One region of the Tigheibacillus halophilus genome, then DNA from elsewhere that is predicted to be linked to it. Evidence: riboswitches for the same ligand, from Rfam matches in the RefSeq annotation. Region 1 holds a riboswitch; each other region holds the start of a gene.
The links. Region 1 has a riboswitch for thiamine pyrophosphate ahead of ACFSMW_RS18265 (YkoF family thiamine/hydroxymethylpyrimidine-binding protein). Riboswitches for the same ligand answer to the same signal wherever they lie in the genome.
Positions count from the first base shown of each region.

Region 2: another riboswitch for thiamine pyrophosphate. It lies ahead of thiT (energy-coupled thiamine transporter ThiT); the one in region 1 lies ahead of ACFSMW_RS18265 (YkoF family thiamine/hydroxymethylpyrimidine-binding protein).
Region 3: another riboswitch for thiamine pyrophosphate. It lies ahead of thiW (energy coupling factor transporter S component ThiW); the one in region 1 lies ahead of ACFSMW_RS18265 (YkoF family thiamine/hydroxymethylpyrimidine-binding protein).
Region 4: another riboswitch for thiamine pyrophosphate. It lies ahead of thiM (hydroxyethylthiazole kinase); the one in region 1 lies ahead of ACFSMW_RS18265 (YkoF family thiamine/hydroxymethylpyrimidine-binding protein).

Region 1 is NZ_JBHUIZ010000016.1:73,255-78,073, reverse strand. It holds gene ACFSMW_RS18280 (response regulator transcription factor) at 1-528, opposite strand, end outside; TPP riboswitch at 952-1,059, shown strand; gene ACFSMW_RS18275 (lipoate--protein ligase family protein) at 1,168-1,983, shown strand; gene lipA (lipoyl synthase) at 1,994-2,947, shown strand; TPP riboswitch at 2,978-3,085, shown strand; gene ACFSMW_RS18265 (YkoF family thiamine/hydroxymethylpyrimidine-binding protein) at 3,191-3,811, shown strand; gene ACFSMW_RS18260 (ECF transporter S component) at 3,792-4,370, shown strand; gene ACFSMW_RS18255 (ABC transporter ATP-binding protein) at 4,367-4,819, shown strand, end outside.
Region 2 is NZ_JBHUIZ010000003.1:459,317-464,135, forward strand. It holds gene ACFSMW_RS02815 (tetratricopeptide repeat protein) at 1-360, shown strand, start outside; gene ACFSMW_RS02820 (M3 family oligoendopeptidase) at 468-2,258, shown strand; TPP riboswitch at 2,328-2,428, shown strand; gene thiT (energy-coupled thiamine transporter ThiT) at 2,522-3,100, shown strand; gene ACFSMW_RS02830 (hypothetical protein) at 3,252-3,392, shown strand; gene ybaK (Cys-tRNA(Pro) deacylase) at 3,665-4,117, shown strand; gene ACFSMW_RS02840 (hypothetical protein) at 4,320-4,819, shown strand, end outside.
Region 3 is NZ_JBHUIZ010000003.1:396,283-401,101, reverse strand. It holds gene putP (sodium/proline symporter PutP) at 133-1,620, opposite strand; gene ACFSMW_RS02525 (TolB family protein) at 1,806-2,510, opposite strand; TPP riboswitch at 2,565-2,674, shown strand; gene thiW (energy coupling factor transporter S component ThiW) at 2,752-3,243, shown strand; gene thiD (bifunctional hydroxymethylpyrimidine kinase/phosphomethylpyrimidine kinase) at 3,419-4,249, shown strand; gene thiE (thiamine phosphate synthase) at 4,357-4,819, shown strand, end outside.
Region 4 is NZ_JBHUIZ010000009.1:48,920-53,738, forward strand. It holds gene ACFSMW_RS10915 (energy-coupling factor ABC transporter ATP-binding protein) at 1-668, shown strand, start outside; gene ACFSMW_RS10920 (energy-coupling factor transporter transmembrane component T family protein) at 665-1,462, shown strand; gene truA (tRNA pseudouridine(38-40) synthase TruA) at 1,490-2,242, shown strand; TPP riboswitch at 2,330-2,431, shown strand; gene thiM (hydroxyethylthiazole kinase) at 2,590-3,390, shown strand; gene ACFSMW_RS10935 (Lin0512 family protein) at 3,439-3,801, shown strand; gene tenA (thiaminase II) at 3,894-4,583, shown strand.

The DNA.
Region 1 (4,819 bases):
CTCGATGAGCTGCTCTCTTGTGAACGTTTTTCCTGGATAATTTGCAAGCAGAAATAATAGTTCGAATTCCTTTAAGGGCAAATCGACGGGCTGATTCTTGCATATCGCCTCGAAAGTTCTCCGTTTCAATACGATATCACCTAGTTTAACCTGCTGTGACATGGTGATCTGGTAGCGTTTAAGCAGTGCTTTCACCCGGGCCACAAGCTCAAGTGGTTCAAATGGCTTGACCAAATAATCATCCGTGCCCATATCGAATCCCTTCAGCTTTTGGGAAGTCTCTCTTTTGGCTGTAAGCATAAGCAATGGGAAATCATAAAAAACCCGCAGCTCCTGGCATAGCTCCCAGCCATCCATATTCGGCATCATGATATCCAATATGACCATATCAGCCTTAATAGATTCCAGCATTGCCAAAGCCTCGACGCCATCACTCGCTTCGTATACGTCAAACCCTTCATCGCGCAACAACAGCTTTATCAATTCTCTTATATGCACATCATCGTCAACGATTAAAATTTTCGCCATATGCATCCATTCCTTTATCCAAAATACCGAACGATTCAAACGTACTTTGTTATAGTAACCGAATCTAAGTCCATTTCCTGTGTGACTGATAGTATCTTACAATCAATTTATGAACTGAATATGAACTCCCTATTTATTATAATACAGGCTGACAAGCACATAAACACGGACGAAGATATGGGGAGCCAAGCTCATTATAGTGTCATACCAAATTTATTATCCTGTCACTTTGCTTTTTCCAAACCTGCCTTCCTCCCCTTATATACTTTCCCTTTTACCATTTGGTTTCATCATTTTCACATTTGATTTTTATATGGTGCAGCCTGACATTCAATTCCTCTGAAGATAGTATATTTTTCAATCTTTTCCTTTACATTCCATTCAAATCTCGTTATGATAAATTTAGAAAACTGCATACGGTAAAATTCGCACTAGGGGAGCTTGTATGATTAGCTGAGAAGAACAATTACGTTCTGACCCTTTGCACCCGATCTGGATAATACCAGCGTGGGGAAGTGCAGTCTTGTATTTATTAAACCAGTGATTAACTGACATGACTGCATTTCTTCCAAGAAATGCAGTTTTTTTATTAACACATAAATCCAACATGCAGCTTATCAAATAGGGAGGTGAGGAACAGTGACAGAAACATGGGGTTTTTTGGATAGTGGATTACACGACGCAGCTACCAATATGGCTCTGGACGAAGCTTTATTAAGATGGCACAGCCAGGGACGCATTCCCCCGACATTGCGGCTATATGGCTGGTCTCGTCCAAGCCTGTCCATTGGACACTTTCAAAAAATGGAATATATCGATTTCGATGGATTGCAAAAACATGGCTGCCAGCTTGTTAGGCGTCTGACTGGCGGAAGTGCTGTTCTGCACGACAATGAGCTTACATACAGCATTGTCATCTCTGAAAACCATCATGCCATCCCAACGTCAATTACAGAAGCTTATCATGTGTTATCAAAAGGAGTGCTTCAGGGCTACAGAAACTTAGGAATAGCAGCTTGCTATGCAACACCTGGGAGAGAACGTGATAAAAACATTACTGCTATATGTTTTGAAAAGACCGCTTACTATGAAATGGTTTTTGAAGGTAAAAAGATATCTGGAAATGCACAAACCCGCAAGCAAGGCACATTGCTCCAGCATGGATCCATTCCTATGAGCATCAATGCACATATGCTATTTGATTTGTTTGCTTTTCCATCTGAAGCAGTACGGCAAAAGAAGAAAAGCCAGTTCATTCAAAAAGCGATCACGATGGATCAAATCAAGCTAAAAAAGCATTCTTACGGCGAAGTGAAGCAAGCGTTTTATACCGGTTTCCAACATGGCCTGGATATATCTCTTCGCCCCATCGTATTAACAAATTCGCAATGGGAGGAAGTGCACTCTCTTGCAAAATCTAACTATCTTCTCGGAACGCTCATGGACGCCAAATAAAAAATCAGAGGTGAACATCATGGTGCAGCAAAAGGAATACATTCGCAAACCGGAATGGTTAAAAATTAAATTAAATACGAACAAATCCTATACTGGCTTAAAAAAATTAATGCGTGAAAAAAGATTGCATACGGTTTGCGAGGAAGCGAAATGTCCTAATATCCATGAATGCTGGAGTGAACGGCAAACTGCAACATTCATGATCCTTGGTGATACATGTACACGCGGTTGCCGCTTTTGTGCGGTCAAAACAGGGTTGCCCAATGAATTGGACTGGGGCGAGCCTGACAGAGTGGCAGACTCTGTCGCCATCATGGGGCTCAAACATGTGGTAGTCACAGCTGTGGCCCGGGATGACTTGAATGATGGAGGCGCAGCCGTATTTGCTGAAACGGTCAACGCCATCCGACAGAAGAATCCAGGTTGCACTATCGAGGTTTTACCTTCAGATATGAAAGGTGATTATGAAAGTTTATATACGCTAATGAACAGCAAGCCGGATATTTTCAACCACAATATCGAAACAGTACGTCGTTTGACAAAACGCGTACGCGCAAAGGCACAGTATGATCGTTCACTTCAACTCTTGCAGCGTGTCAAATTGATTGCACCGCACACACCAACGAAATCCAGCATCATGCTTGGCCTGGGTGAAACAAAAGAAGAGATTGTCCAGGCTATGGATGACTTGCTGGCTCATGGTGTTGACATTATGACGATTGGCCAGTACTTGCAGCCTACCAGAAAGCATTTATTTGTGGAAAAGTACTATCATCCGGATGAATTCGCTGAACTGAAGGAGATCGCCTTGAAAAAGGGATTCCGTCATTGTGAGTCCGGCCCGCTTGTCCGATCTTCTTATCATGCTGATGAACAAGTCAATCGCGGGTCAGCGCAACGTCGGATCCAATATATGAAGGGCTATGAAAAACAAACCGATGAAACAATTGATTTTACGTTCTGACAAAAACTTTTTCTTTTAAAAAAATCTATTCAATGACACCAGGGGAGCTGTACACGGCTGAGAAGGACAATCATTTTGTTCCGACCCTTTGCACCCGATCTGGATAATACCAGCGTGGGGAAGCGTAGTCAATCATGGGCATAAATCTATCACTTATACCCATCTACTAAACTACTGCATTCCTCGCGAATGCATTTTTTTACGTGTACAGTTCTCTTCTGCAAAAAACAGGAGGTATATAATATGTCAAACGAAGCATGTCATTCCGGCGAAATCGTGGGAGTAAGTTTTTCATTACACCCGATGTGCAACCAATTTATCGATATCATTTTAGGAACACTTGAGAAGGTGGATTCCACAAAAGTGTGGATGCGAACGGACGATGTGACGACCACCATCCGCGGCAAAGCAGTTCACGTATTTGATGTATCCAAAGCCATTTTCATAATCGCGGCACAAACAGGCGAACATATCGCTTATCAGGCAACCTACTCTATCGGCTGCCCGGGGGATGCTGCCGGGGATGTTTACCTTGCTGAAGATGATGAACCTGCAAACTTGCAAGCCATTCAAAATATCCAGCAAGAGGTATCTGCCAAATTTTCCTTGTATCCACTTGGAGGGGTGCATTATATGGACATGATTTATAAGCAGATTGACGCGATGAAAGCATACGTCCATGTATCTCCTGCTCATTACTCTACATATCTGAGGGGGAGTGCTTTACACATATTTGATGGTCTGGAAAAAGTTTTCAACCAGACAGTTGCATCGGGGTCCAGCCATACTGTCATGACAGTGACTATTTCAGCCAACAGCCCATCTTTAAAAGGGGGGTCCGCAGATGAAACAATGGCGCTTTAAAGAAATTGTCGTCATGGCTGCATTGTCTGTTGTTTTCGCAGTTGTTTATCTTGCCTTTTTACCTTTAGGGAAGTTATTGGTAGGTTTTTTCGGGCCCATTGGCTATGACTTCATTTTTGGTATTTGGTTCATTGTTTCCACCATAGCGGCTTATATCATTCGAAAACCCGGCGCTGCTTTTTTATCAGAAACGATTGCAGCCATGGTCGAAATGCTGATAGGTAATGCAACCGGACCGATGTTAATCATTACTGGCATGGTCCAAGGCATCGGTGCAGAGGCAGCTTTCGCCATCACGAGATGGCGCAGCTATAACATATGGGTATTAATGTCCGCCGGAGTCGGCTCCGCCCTGACCAGTTTTGTCTACGGTTACTTTGTCAGCGGATATGCTGTCCTTGAAACAGGGTATGTCATGGCTATGCTGGCTACCCGCATGATCAGCGGCGCGTTGATTGCCGGCTTGATCGGTAAAGCTATCAGTGACAATTTGGCTAAAACCGGCGTACTGGACAGTTTCGCTTTAGGAAAAGTATATCGGAGGAAAAATGCAGCATGAACCCATTAGTAAAGATTAACCAGCTCCAGTTGCAGTTTGAAAATCACACAAATCATAAGACATTATCCAACATAAGCTTTGAGGTGGCACATGGCGAAACGCTGCTTCTGCTTGGGCCGAGCGGCTCTGGAAAAAGTACTTTGACACTATGTTTGAACGGTCTATTCCCAAGAGAGTTGGACGGTCAAATGGCTGGTGAAATTCTATTTGACGGAAAACACGCAGCAGCTTTCTTTCCTGGCGAGCTTTCTCAATTGGTCGGTGTCGTTTTCCAAGATCCAGAAACACAATTTTGCATGATGCAAGTTGATGATGAGATTGCATTTGGATTGGAAAACATCGGCACACCTCCAGCAGAAATCGGTCAAAAAATAGATCATGCCTTAGCACTTGTGGACATGTCAGCTTACAAAACATCTACGATCGCAAGCTTATCCGGCGGCCAAAAG
Region 2 (4,819 bases), on a different contig from region 1:
GAAGCATTAACAGAAATGGCATTTTATTATTTTGATAAAGGAATGCTTGATGAGGCGTTGCCCCTATACGAGCATGCTATTCGAATTTATGCAGACAGTAAGCAGAGTGAAAATCGGAAGCTGGGAATGATCTATATGCAATACGGATATTGCCTGGAACATAAGAAAAAATCAGAAATAAACCGTGCTGCACAGACTTATGACAAAGCAATCGCGGCGCTTGAAGCTGCGAATGATCCAGAACTGCTGGAGAACGCCCTAGCAGATGTCATTGCTTTTTTTGATATGCATCTGCCCAAACAGAAAAGAAAATATGAAAATAAATTAGTAGAACAAAGCAAAAAATCGCAAGGATTTTAAGGACAGACAACTTTTATGCGTTGTCTGTTATTTTTAAGTCTAGTTTTTAGTCTTTTGTCAGATATATCGTTATAATGAAAATATATTTTTCTAGGAGGAGAGATTGGATGGAAGTAACCGAGGAATACATACCAACATGGGATTTGGATCAAATTTTTACCGGAGGAAGCAAGTCTGGGGAGTTAAGGGATACCATGTCAGCTTTGACGCAAGAGATAGCTAGTGTAAAGGATGAAATCGATCGATTTCATCCATCATCTGCTACAGGAATGAAACTGGTATCCATTATAGAACAGTTGACACCAATTCGAAAAAGACTGCGCGATGTTTTCGCTTATATCAGCTGTCTCAGTGCCCAAGACGTGGATGACAGCAATGCTGCTGTTTTGGTCGCGAAACGCGGTGATTTAAGCGCAAAGATGGGAGCTGTTGGCACGAAGCTCGACCAAAAACTAAAAGAAATTGACGATGCTTCCTGGGAAAAAATGATAAAAACCCCGGAATTGGAAGAAATTGCTTTTGCGCTTACAGAAGCAAGGCGTGAGGCCAAAGAATTATTGCCTTCGGATCAAGAAATATTGATCAATGATTTAGCAGTCGATGGCTATCATGCGTGGAATCAAATGTACGAAACTGTTGTTGGCAGTATGAAGGTCAATGTGGAGGAAAATGGTAAAACAAAACATTATTCTATGGGCCAGGCCTCCAATCAGATGTCCAGTGCTGAGCGACGTAAGCGAAAAAATATGTTTGAAAAAATCCAGAACGAGTGGCAAAAAAATGCGTCCTTGTTTGGGCAAACGTTGAATCATTTGGCTGGCTTCCGTTTACAGATGTATCAACACCGCGGCTGGGATGATGTATTGAAGGAACCACTGACAAACAATCGTATGCAGCAGGCAACACTGGACGCGATGTGGGCGGCGATTGAACAAAATAAAGCACCATTTGTGGCATTCTTAAATAGAAAAGCCAAACTGCTCGGCTTGGAAAAATTAAGTACGTTTGATATAGGGGCACCATTAGGAAAAAATGAAACAAAGGTTTCTTTCACGTCGGGGGCACATCTCATCGTTGAACAGTTTAAACAATTCAGTCCGAAAATGGCCGACTTTGCGAAAATGGCTTTCGAAAACCGCTGGATAGAAGCCGAAGATAGAGCAGGCAAACGCCCGGGAGGGTTTTGTACCAGTTTTCCAAATAAAAAGCAGACCCGCATCTTCATGACATTTTCCGGATCCAAGTCTAATATCGCTACGCTGGCACATGAACTGGGGCACGGTTTTCATCAGCATGTGATGAATGATTTGCACATCATGAACCAAGGCTACGCCATGAATGTGGCTGAAACTGCTTCAACATTCGCTGAAATGATATTGGCAGATGCAGCTGTGAAGCAGGCCGGGACGAAAGAAGAAAAAGTAGTATTGCTAGAAGACAAAGTACGACGGGGAATCACTTTCTTCATGAACATCCATGCCCGCTTCCTATTCGAATTAAAATTTTACGAAGAAAGAAAACTTGGTATGGTACCAGTAGATAAACTAAATGAATTGATGCTGGAAGCCCAAAAAGAAGCTTATTGTGATGCGCTTGATGAATATGATCCAATGTTTTGGGCGTCAAAACTGCATTTTCACAAAACCGGCACACCGTTTTACAATTTCCCATATACGTTCGGATATTTGTTTAGCCTGGGCATCTATGCTCACGCTTTGGAACAAGGAAGCGAATTCGAGGATGCGTATATTGCGCTTTTGCAGGATACTGGCCGAATGAAAGTGGAAGATTTGGCGAAAAAACATCTGAACGTCGATCTGACAAAAACGGATTTTTGGGAAAAAGCTATTCAGCTATGTGTAGAGGATGTGGAGGAATTTCTCAAACTGACAGAATAGTTTCGATACAGCTTGATTTTTAAGTGTTTACAGGCTACAATGTAAGTAACAAGAAAAGCGAATATGCAAGAAGCCTTCAGGGGGAGCCAAATGGCTGAGAGTGAACATAGCGTTCAGACCCTTCGAACCTGTTAGTTAATTCTAGCGTAGGAATGGTGGCTTTTTTGATGGATAATAGCAATGCCGTGAGCGAAATCCCCATCAGGAAAAGCTTCCCCTGGCATTGCTTTTTTTGTGTTTAAAAAAAGGGGGATTGATGGGATATGAATTCTAACAAGACATTATTCATGATAGAAGTAGCCATTTTTACGGCTTTGGCATTGGCACTTGATATGATACCATTTTTGCAATTTAAAATTTGGGCCCAGGGAGGATCGATTTCCTTCGCAATGATTCCAATATTCATTGTGGCATTCCGCTGGGGATTAAAAGGCGGGCTAACGGCAGGATTTCTGTGGGGAATCTTACAGATTCCATTTGGAGGTTATGTACTAGTACCATTGCAAGGCCTCATTGATTACGCCGTCGCATTTACTGTACTTGGATTTGCAGGTATATTCGCCGCTAAAATCAAAGACGCTGTCAAGCATGGCAATAAGAAAGCGTACTTCACTTACATCATGCTTGGCGTTTTGCTTGGTTCAATTTTACGAATGGCCGCGCATCTGATCGCTGGTGCCGTTTTCTTTGCCAAATTTATGCCGGCAGGCTGGAATAATATTTGGATTTATTCACTTGTTTATAATGCATCGTACATGGTTCCGTCATTTATCATTTGTACAGTTGCGATTTTTTTCCTGTTTCACAAGCAGCCGAAATCGCTTTTGCATGCTGCTGCCTGACTGAAATATACTTCTTCGCTCACACGAACGACTGCTGTTTCAAATGGCAGTCTTTTTTCTGTGGATGATCGAACAGAAAATTTATGGAATACTGAATCATTGAATTAACTGTTTTCATTTTTATTGTATAATAGCATCAGGAGGGATTTGTATGAGAGAACTAATTGGCCAATGCCATTGTTGTGGTCAGAATGTTTATTGTGAAAATGGTTTTTTTGATGGGGAGCAAAAGGATGGAAAACTATTATGCAATGAATGTGCGATAAAAGAGGCAGCAGTGAAAAAGAATTAGCAAACCTTTAACTTGGGATTTGGCATATCATGGGGGTATTTCATATAACAGGAAATACTGTGAGCGTGACAAGGAGCAAAAATTATAGAAGGGATATATGGTTCCACTTGGAGAGGAAACAGGTACATTGCTTTGTTTAGGCTTTTCAAGAAAAGAGATCATATATTTTAAACGGTAGCTAACCGTGTCTCATTTATAGGCCGAATTTTATATAATCCTGATACTTGGGAGGAATGAAATTGAAAAAGAAAAAAATCCATAAAACAAATGTAATGCGCATTTTGGATAAAGAAAAAATCAATTATTATATTCATGAATACCAATGGGACGAAAAGCACCTGGATGCTATGTCAGTGGCGGATAAAACAGGTAAACCATACCACAAGATTTTTAAAACATTGGCCGCCGTGGGGGATAAAACAGGTGTGATCATCGCGTGTATCCCTTCTGAGAGGGAGTTGGATTTAAAAGCAGCCGCTAAAATCAGTGACAATAAAAAAGTGGACATGCTACCGATGAAAAAACTGGAGGAGACAACCGGTTACATCCGGGGTGGCTGTTCACCCATCGGAATGAAAAAGCACTATCCGACCTATTTGTCATCTGATGCTGAATCACAAGATACGATCATCATATCCGCTGGGAAAAGAGGCCTGCAAGTAGAGCTGTCACCTGATGACTTACAGCAAATGACAGATGCAGTATTTGGAAACCTTACCATGTGATTTTGCATGGGTTGAGAAGCATTTTGAATAACCCGAAGATGTCCTCTAATTATTAGGCTTCTCTAAAGAATTCTGCCACGCTGCCTGATTTCACTTCATGCAACATGCCAAATCTCTGCAACACTTGCATAAATATCTCCGCACCGCATTTGGCTCATCCGCATAGACTAAAGCACAGTTGATGTGAAAAGGTGGGTTGAATGTGGAGTTGACACTTTCTCATTGGGTATACGGTTTATTCACATTGGTGATTATCCTGACGATGATATTCCGCAAAGGGGTTGTGCTGCCTACCTTGGTTGGCACGTTTGTCATCGCTCTTTGTTATAAAGGCAGTCTTCTTGCTGGTTTTACAGCGATTTTCCAGGCAAATCTGGTAGCAGCACAAGAATTGTTCAATATTTTCCTGATCATTACTTTCATGTTGGCTTTGCTACACTCCTTACGTGATCTGGGAGCTGATGAAAAAATGATCAGACCGATCCAAAAGACGATGGTCAATGGCCATGTCTCTTATTTTATTTTGGCTGTGGTCACGTATGTCATTTCATTGTTTTTCTGGCCGACTCCGGCCGTGCCGCTCATTTGTGCACTGCTCGTACCAGCAGCGATTCGTTCAGGCCTGCCGGCGATAATGGCGGCAGTCATTATTGCGATTGCGGGTCAGGGAATGGCGTTATCTTCCGACTATATCGTTCAAGT
Region 3 (4,819 bases), on a different contig from region 1:
CATCATTGGGAGGGTAATGAGTCAACTTGCAATTGAGATATGCAAAAACCCCTGAAAAAATGCGCTATCCCTTTTCTATAACAAAGAAAGTACAAAGGATTAACTTCTTCTTTCCTTGTACTTTCTTTATTTTTATTTTCTTTCTCTATCAAGCATTTCCAATGCTTCCTCAAACTCTTGATCAATCGCTTTATTAGGTTTATGCGTAAGTGCGCTCACTGCCATAGTAACGATAAAGTTTAAAATGAAACCCGGAATGATTTCATACAAGGTGGAAGATAATGCTTCGATGTTCCCCCATACGATAACCGTCACCGCTCCGATAACCATTCCGGAAAGCGCACCGATAGAGTTGATTTTGCGCCAGTACAGTGAAAGCAATATAGTCGGTCCAAACGCTGCTCCGAAACCGGCCCAGGCAAAGCTGACGAGGTCCAATATGGTAGCATTTTTTTCCCAGGCGAAATACATCGCAATCAATGAAATGATCAGAATGGCCATCCTGCCATAGAACACGTACTTCTTATCATCTTCATCATTTTTGATGATGGCTTTATACAGATCTTCCACCAAAGCGGATGAAGTAACGATCAATTGGGAAGAAATAGTGCTCATGATTGCTGCCAGCACTGCTGCCAAGAGAACCCCCGCGATAAATGGGTGAAAAATAATTTGACCCAGCGCAATAAAAATCGCTTCCGGATCACTTAACGAAGCACCCGGATGTTGCTTAAAATACGCGATGCCTATCAGAGCAGTCGCAGATGCTCCAATCAAGCTTAACGCCATCCAGCCAATCCCGATCCTTCTGGCTTGCTTCGTTTCTTTTACCGATTTGATAGCCATGAAGCGGACGATGATATGCGGCTGTCCAAAATAGCCGAGTCCCCAGGCTGCTGATGATATGATAGCAGCAAAAGAAACTCCTTTAACCAAGCTGAAAGCATGCGGGTTCACCGAACGAATAGATTCGGTTGTTTCGCCAAAACCTCCCGTTAGAAAGAAACCGAAGAGCGGCACAAGAATAAGTGCTAAGAACATGATTAGTCCTTGTACAAAGTCCGTGTAGCTCACAGCCAAAAAGCCGCCAAAAAGCGTGTAAGCAATCACTACAGCCGAAACCAAAAGCAAACCGCCATGATAGCTCATATTGAAAGAGCTTTCAAAAAAGACTCCGCCTGCTACCATACCTGATGAAACATAGAAAGTGAAAAAAACCAGGATGATTAGTCCGGAAGCTATTCGCAGGATTTTCGAGTTATCCTTCAATCGGCTGTCTAAATAACTTGGGATGGTGATGGAATTGCTCGATACTTGCGTATATACACGCAAACGCGGCGCGACAAACAGCCAATTCAAATAAGCGCCGATGGTCAACCCTATTGCCATCCAAGCCTCGCTGAGTCCAGATACATAGATGGCGCCGGGAAGCCCCATCAGCAGCCAGCCTGACATGTCAGCGGCTCCCGCACTCAACGCTGTTACAGCTGGGCCGAGTGACCTGCCGCCAAGCATATAATCTGTCAAATTGGCTGTACGGCGATACGCATACCAGCCAATTGCCAGCATGCCAGCCAAATAAATGATGATAGCCAGTAATTGGTATGTGTAATCTGTCATCTTCTTCCCCCTTTTTTTGAATACTTATAGAATAGCATAAAAGCTGTAAGGTTAGTAAATTTTCCCCGTCAGATTCGACAACATATATAACGATGCTCGCAACGTTCGGTAAATTGCTTTCTACAGATAAATATATGCCCCTTTCACCTTCTTTAGTCAGCTACAGCGAAGAAAACAGTGTTATTTCAGCTTTTACATATGCTAAAAACACTACATTGCCCTACTGGAAATGGCTCTAAGACATGCACCTCTTGCTTTTCGCCATTAAAACTGCTGTAATAAAGCAGCTTTCCATCTGTAGATACCTGAAGATCTGACAGCGCAAAACCATGTCTCGTTGTCAATCGCTCATTATGTCCCCCATCAAGTGCAACAACGTAGATATCAAAGTCTTCTTGTGGAGCTCCTTCATTTTCGGCACCCGTCTCATATAATTTACTGTACGCCTTCGCATCCATTCCAACGTAATAGGTTTGTTTGCTATCAGGTGCGAAAGCTGCTGCTGCCACATGCATATCAGCAGGCCCCACTTTTTTCACTTCCCTGCCGTTTTCGTCCGCTACATATAACTCATTTACACCGTTTGCAGATTTGGCAAGATATAGCATATGCTTTCCATCGTTCGCAAATACAGGGCGTTGCAGTTGTTCATCTTTGGAAACGACTATTCTGCTTACATTCTTGCCATCAATATCGGCCTTGTATATGGATTGTTTGCCGTTTACATAATAAGAGAAGATGATTGTCTGATCATCTGGCGAGATGGAGATACTGTCACCTACACCGGTAAAATGCCGATAAGGATCATCGTCTCGAATGACATGGTAATTCACTGCTGAAATCATTTGGCAGGCGCAGCGCGAAAAACTTATTTCAATGATACTATCCATTTCTCATGACAAACTGCTAATCTTTTGTTATCCTAAAAAAGAAGTGAATATTTGTAATACTACTAGGGGTGCCCTAAGCGGGCTGAGAGGAAAGCACCGAGCTTTCCGACTCTTATGAACCTGATCTGGTTAATACCAGCGGAGGGAAGTAGTCGGACAGTAGTCCATGCTATTTCAGCTTACACAAGCCAGGTTCTTCTCACAGAATCTGGCTTTTTTGCGCCCGGAAAGGAGGTTGTCTTTGCACCGAACACGTTTACTCACGACAATGGCCGTCTTTATTGCAATTGGAACAATCGGCTCACAGTTATTATGGTTTCCCGCTGGCATAGCAAAAGCCTATCCAGTGCAGCATGCGGTAAATGTAATGGCCGCAGTGACACTCGGACCATTCCCAGCAGTTGTGATCGCATTTATGATCGGGTTACTCCGCAACATGCTTGGTATTGGCACGCTGATAGCATTTCCCGGTGGTATGATTGGTGCTTTGCTGGCAGGGCTGCTTGCGAGGAAATTCCACCATGCCATATGGGCTGCCGCCGGCGAAATAGTTGGAACTGGTATCATTGGCGCTTTTCTTTCCGTACCATTTGCCAAGCTGTTTTTAGGCAGCAATGATGGCGCCATGTTTTTTGTTCCATCTTTCCTCGTAAGCAGCGTGACAGGGGCATGTATCGGCCTGATTATCGTTTCAAGACTCAAAGGGAAAAGCCCAATCTTCCCACCCCATTAATAGATACACATTTCAAAGATATGGTGTATATATCCCATTGTGCTTGCGTAGTGCAAAGCGAAATTTTATAAATTTTTATCTGAAGCCTTCCGTAAGAGCTGTCGGCTGGAGCTGCAACTTGGGAAGCGGCTTACATAGACGGAACTTGACTAGTGGCTTCTAAGGAGGCAATCAAATGAAAAAAGTATCTTGCGCGCTTACCATCGCTGGGACAGACCCTACTGGCGGGGCAGGAATCCAGGCCGATTTAAAAACGTTTGAAGAGTTGAAGAGTTATGGCATGTCGGTTATCACTTCTGTGGTCGCACAAAATACGACAGGCGTACAGGAATTACATCATATACCGCTTTCAATGCTCAGCAGTCAATTAAACAGTGTCTTTTCAGATATGCCGGTACATGCAGTAAAAACCGGAATGATCGCCGATAAGGAAATGATGCAAGCAGTCGCACAATATTTGCAAGAAGGCCATTTTCCTTATGTGATGGACCCGGTGATGGTAGCCACGAGTGGTGATGCCTTGATTGCGGAAAATTCCCGTCTGTACCTAAGGGACCACCTGCTTCCTTTGACAACATTGGTTACGCCAAATATACACGAGGCCGTATATTTAACGGGAAAGAAAATCGAAACCACAACAGATATGCAGGAAGCGGCAAAACTGCTTGTTGATAAATACGGTGCCGGCGCTGCGCTGATAAAAGGCGGACATATGAAAGGTGACGCAGTTGATTTTTTATATGATGGAAAAGAAATGCACACTTTCACTGCCAAACGAATTGAAACAGAAAATACACATGGTACGGGATGCACTTACTCCGCAGCCGTAACAGCATTTTTAAGCCAGGGCATGCCACTCTTGACATCTGTACGCAAAGCCAAAATGTTTGTTACAGCAGCAATAAGGAATTCTTTTGATATCGGCAATGGCAACGGCCCAACCAACCATTGGGCAGCACGAGAGGAAATGCTATTCCATGAAAGAGAAACCATCCAGGACTTATAATACTAGAAAGCCAATGATATATATCATTTGGCAAATCAGACTGCCGCACATTTCACGGCAAATAAGCTCCCGTTAAGGTACTCTAGCGAAACAGTAAGGAGAATATCATGAAACTTTTCAAAAAAGAATGGTTACGAAAATATTTCATTATGGGTACACAAAATTGCATAAAACAGGATCCGGAACAAATTCTGAGGGAAGCGATTTCTGGAGGTATTACTGCATTTCAATTTCGCGAAAAAGGAAAAGGCTCGCTGACAGGACAAGCGAAGATAGCAATGGCAATGAAACTGCGTGACATCTGCTATAACGAGGATATACCATTTTTCATCAACGATGATGTAGACTTGATCGAATTATTACAAGTGGATGGTGTTCATATTGGGCAGGATGATATTTCCGCAGCAAAGATACGCGAGAAACACCCAAATTTGGCAATAGGGTTATCGGTGTTCAATGATGCCGAACTGGCTGTCAGTCCCTTGTCGCTCATTGATTATATTGGCGCAGGTCCAATTTATCAGACGACAAGCAAGGAAGATGCCAAACAAGTGACTGGGACAAAATGGG
Region 4 (4,819 bases), on a different contig from region 1:
ATTTTTTATTATCAAGAGAAAACAAACCGAAAAACATGAAAGAATTACGCAGCAAGGTCGGGATCGTTTTTCAATATCCGGAGCACCAGTTGTTCGAGGAAACAGTTGCAAAGGATATGGCATTCGGGCCGGAAAACTTTGGTGTTTCAAATAAAGAAATCCAACGAAGGATCAAAGAACTTATGCCGATGGTGGGACTGTCGGATGAATTGCTGGAGCGCTCTCCATTTGATCTAAGCGGCGGGCAGATGCGGCGTGTGGCGATTGCAGGGGTGCTGGCAGTCAAACCTGAGATACTAGTACTGGACGAGCCGACAGCCGGTTTGGATCCACGCGGGCAAAAGGAAATCATGGATATGTTTTATGCACTGCATCAAAAGCAGCAGTTGACGACCGTCATGGTCACCCATAGCATGGAAGACGCGGTGAAATACGCAGACCACGTATTGATTTTAAACAAAGGCAGAAAGTATATGGAAGGTGCTCCTGCTGAGATATTGACCCAGGAAGGTGCTTTGAATGCCGTCCATTTGGATGTCCCTGAAATCATTTCTTTCATCCATCAGTTCGAGAAAAAATTTGCAATTGACCTTCCTTTCGAACACCAGACGCCAGGTCGGCTGGCAGAGCAAATTTGTGCGATTGTGAAAAAGGGGGACAGGCAATGAATAATATGATGATTATCGGCCAATATGTTCCTGGAAGATCAGTTGTCCACCGGCTCGACCCCCGAACAAAGATAACGATCATTTTCTTTTTCGTCATCTTTGTGTTTTTTGCTAATAACCTTGCAAGCTATGCGTTGCTTACAATATTCGCTGTGTTGAGTGTACTGATGTCACGTGTGCCGATCCGTTACATTTTAAAAGGGCTGACGCCAATTTGGTTTCTGATCGTGTTTACCTTTTTACTGCATCTGATTGTTACGAAGGAGGGGGCTGTAGCGTTTGAAATATTTTCATTCAAAGTGTATACAGGGGGCATCATACAGGGCTTTGCTATTTCCATGCGTTTCTTTTTGTTGATTGTCGTCACTTCGCTGTTGACCCTGACGACAACGCCGATCGAAATTACCGATGCCATCGAAGTCATGCTAGGTCCTCTGAAAAAAGTGAAATTCCCGGTGCATGAGCTCGCCCTGATGATGTCCATTTCTTTGCGGTTCATTCCCACCTTAATGCAGGAAACAGAAAAAATATCCAAGGCGCAAGCCTCCAGAGGTGTCGATTTCCGCACGGGTCCGATCAAAGAGCGGATCAAAGCGGTTGTCCCGTTGCTAGTTCCCTTGTTTGTCAGTGCATTTAAGCGTGCTGAGGAGCTTGCCATGGCGATGGAGGCAAGAGGGTACCAAGGGGGAGAAGGACGCTCTAAACTGCGGGAATTGAAGATAAGCGGTATAGATATTGCTATATATATATTATTTATCGCCGTTATCATTGTATTATTTTTTGTAAGATCATAAAAGATTGCTGCAGGAGGAAAGAAAGGCATGTCTAAAATCAAATGTGTGATCAGTTATGATGGCAGCGGTTTTGCTGGCTATCAAATCCAGCCGGGAAAGCGAACAGTACAAGGAGAAATTGAAAAGGTGCTGACAAAGATACACAAGGGGAAACCCGTTCGCATTTACGCTTCCGGCAGAACTGATAGTGGTGTACATGCGCTAGGCCAAGTCATCCATTTTGAGACGGATAACATCATGTCTGCAGCAAGCTGGAAACAAGCGTTGAATGCCATGGTACCTCATGATATCTTTATTAAAGATGCGATGCGTGTACCAGATACCTTTCATGCCCGTTTTGATGTGGTGGAGAAGGAATACCATTACGTGGTTTCACGCTCCAAGGAACCAGATGTATTCAAGCGTCATTATGCCTACCATTTTCCTTATACATTAGATGTAGGGCGAGTCCAGCGTGCCTGCAGCTGTTTTGAAGGTACCCACGACTTCACGACCTTCTCCTCTGCCAAATCAACAGCAAAAGGAAGTAAAGAAAGAACGCTGTTTGAAGTCTCCTGCGAAGAGCATGGCAATGAACTTATTTTCATCTTCCGGGGGAGCGGTTATCTTTATAATATGGTACGCATTTTGGTTGGCACATTGCTGGATATCGGGCAGGGTAATATGGAAGCGGGAGATATACCAGATCTTTTTGCAAAAAAGGATCGTCGCCTGGCAGGCAAGACTGTACCACCGGAGGGGTTATATTTGTGGCATGTCGTGTATGATCGGGTAAAATGATCTGTAAATCTGCTGTAAATTAAAACTAGCAATCATTTTACTTTGCATCATTCAGAAAATAAGGTAAAGTAAAGACAAATAAATAAAACAGTCCACTAGGGGTGCCATTTGGCTGAGATAAGACAGCGTCTTGATCCCTTTGAACCTGATCTAGTTCGAACTAGCGTAGGAAAGTGGAGATGGCATGTATACTATTCTTGTATCATAAACCACTCCATTTCTGGGGTGTTTTTTTATTTTCTACTCAAGCGCAGGAAGGTTGGTGAGGCTTTGTAACAGATGACTTATTGAAACTGTCCTGTCGTCATGAATTCTTGATTAAACATTCATTTGAGGAGTGGTTGAACATGGATTATATTGCCAAAATAAGAGAAAACAGCCCGTTCATTTTTAACATTACAAATGAGGTTGCAACAAACTTTGCAGCAAACGGATTGATAGCGATTGGTGCTTCGCCTGCTATGTCGCATACTCCAAGAGAAGCGGAGGAAATGGCACGTCATGCCGATGCGGTCGTACTGAATTTGGGCACACTGACTGAGGATCGGGCTGAAGCAATGTTAAAAGCAGGTAAAACAGCTAATGATGCAGGGGTGCCTGTCATATTGGACCCTATCGCTGCTGGTGCAACTACTTTTAGAACCGAAGTCATTGCAGAAATATTAAGCACTGTGAAATTGGCAGTTATCAAGGCAAATGCCGGTGAGATTGCTGTGTTAGGAAATGTTTTGAAAGAGACGAAAGGACCTGATTCACCAATTGAAAAAAATGATCCTAATGTGGCAGCTGCGGTTGCTGAAAAATATAAAACGATTGTCATTGCAACTGGAAAAACAGATGTAATTTCGGATGGTTCGAGAAGGACCCTTTGTGATAATGGCCATCCAATGCTCCAAAACATCACTGCAAGCGGATGCCTGCTAACATCGATCGTCGGAGCGTTTGCAAGTGTCACTCAAGACATGTATGAAGCGGCTGTTTGGGCCACAGCCAGCTATGGTATCGCAGCAGAGCTGGCAATGAAAACAGCTGAAGGCCCAGGGACTTTTATTCCAGCATTGCTTGATCAGTTGTACGCCTTGGACCAAGAGAAGGTGAAGGGGTATCAACGCATACAGGAAATGGAAGAAGAAAGGAAAGTGTTTTGATTCCGGTAAAGAGCTGGCTGACTACGCATTGAAAAGGAGGAAGAAGCAATGATGGAAACGCTTTTATTTATTGAAACCGGTACTGGTATTGATGTGCACGGGCAGGATGTTAATGTAGCAGCAGAAAGGGCTGTGATCGATGCCATTCATTATAATTCCATGCCAGGCATGAAGAAGATACTTCCGAATGGAAATCTGCAAGCAATGAAAGTGAATGTAAAACTTGGTATTCCCAGAGACCGTAACAAACTGGATAAAGAAAAGATCAAGCAGATGATTCCATATGGCACGGTGTCAGTTGAAGTACTGGAAGGCGGTTTGGCCACAACGAGCGGCATTTTTCTCGAAGAGCAACAAGATACAAATGATTTGATGTATATTGTGAACGCTGTTGTTGAAGTGGGTTACTGATTCATTTTTGGTTACGTTTATGCTGGCGGCATGACAAGCCGGCGAACATGGCAAAGGTTTTTATCAAATAAACGAATAAGGGGGCATTTTTTATGCGTTTTTCAGAAATCTTAAGGGAAGCAACCAAACATAGCTGGGAATTAAGCTTGCATCATCCATTTGTCCAAGGAATTGTCCGCGGCGATTTGCCGCTAAGTACATTTAAAAACTATATTATGCAAGATATCTATTACCTTAAGCATTATGGGAAGGTACATGCATTTGCAGCAGCGCATGCAGATGATTTTAGTGTCGCCGCGAAATTAGCTGATAAAGCAAGGAGGACTGCACAAGCAGAACTTACCGTTCACCAGGAACATGCAAAGCTTTTGCATATTACAGACGAAGACATCAAAAACTTTAAACCGGCTCCAACAGCGTATGCTTATACATCACACATGTATCGTGCAGCTTTGTCCGGCAGTCTTGCACAGATCGTTGCTTCCATGCTTCCATGCTACTGGCTATATGCAGATATAGGGTTAAAAAACAAAGAGGCTAAGCCGAAGGAAAAAATCTATGAAAACTGGATACAAACGTATGCAAGTGATTGGTTTCAGGAATCAACGCAGGAAATGATCGACTTGTTAGATACACTAGCAAGTGAAGCAAGTAATGCTGAAAAAGAAAAGATAAAGCAACAGTTTATCTTATCCAAGGAATACGAACTCGCTTTCTGGGAGATGGCTTACAGCTTTGAAACGTGGCTATCGGAAAGAGAGCATACAAAAACTACTGTTTAAATATCGACTGTTTATCGTCTTTGAATGGACATATGAAGGGTTTTCAAACATGTAAAAGGTCAGGATATACAGGAAGCAACCTCAACCCTTTGCAAAAGAAAGAAAATCTTTATAAAACTTGACATCGCGCCTTGCTTGTTATATGATAGCTTATGGCATTTTATTTCTAAATCCATGATTAGCCCCGGAAACTAATTATGTTGAAAATAGAAATAATCAACTGAAACGAATTTAAT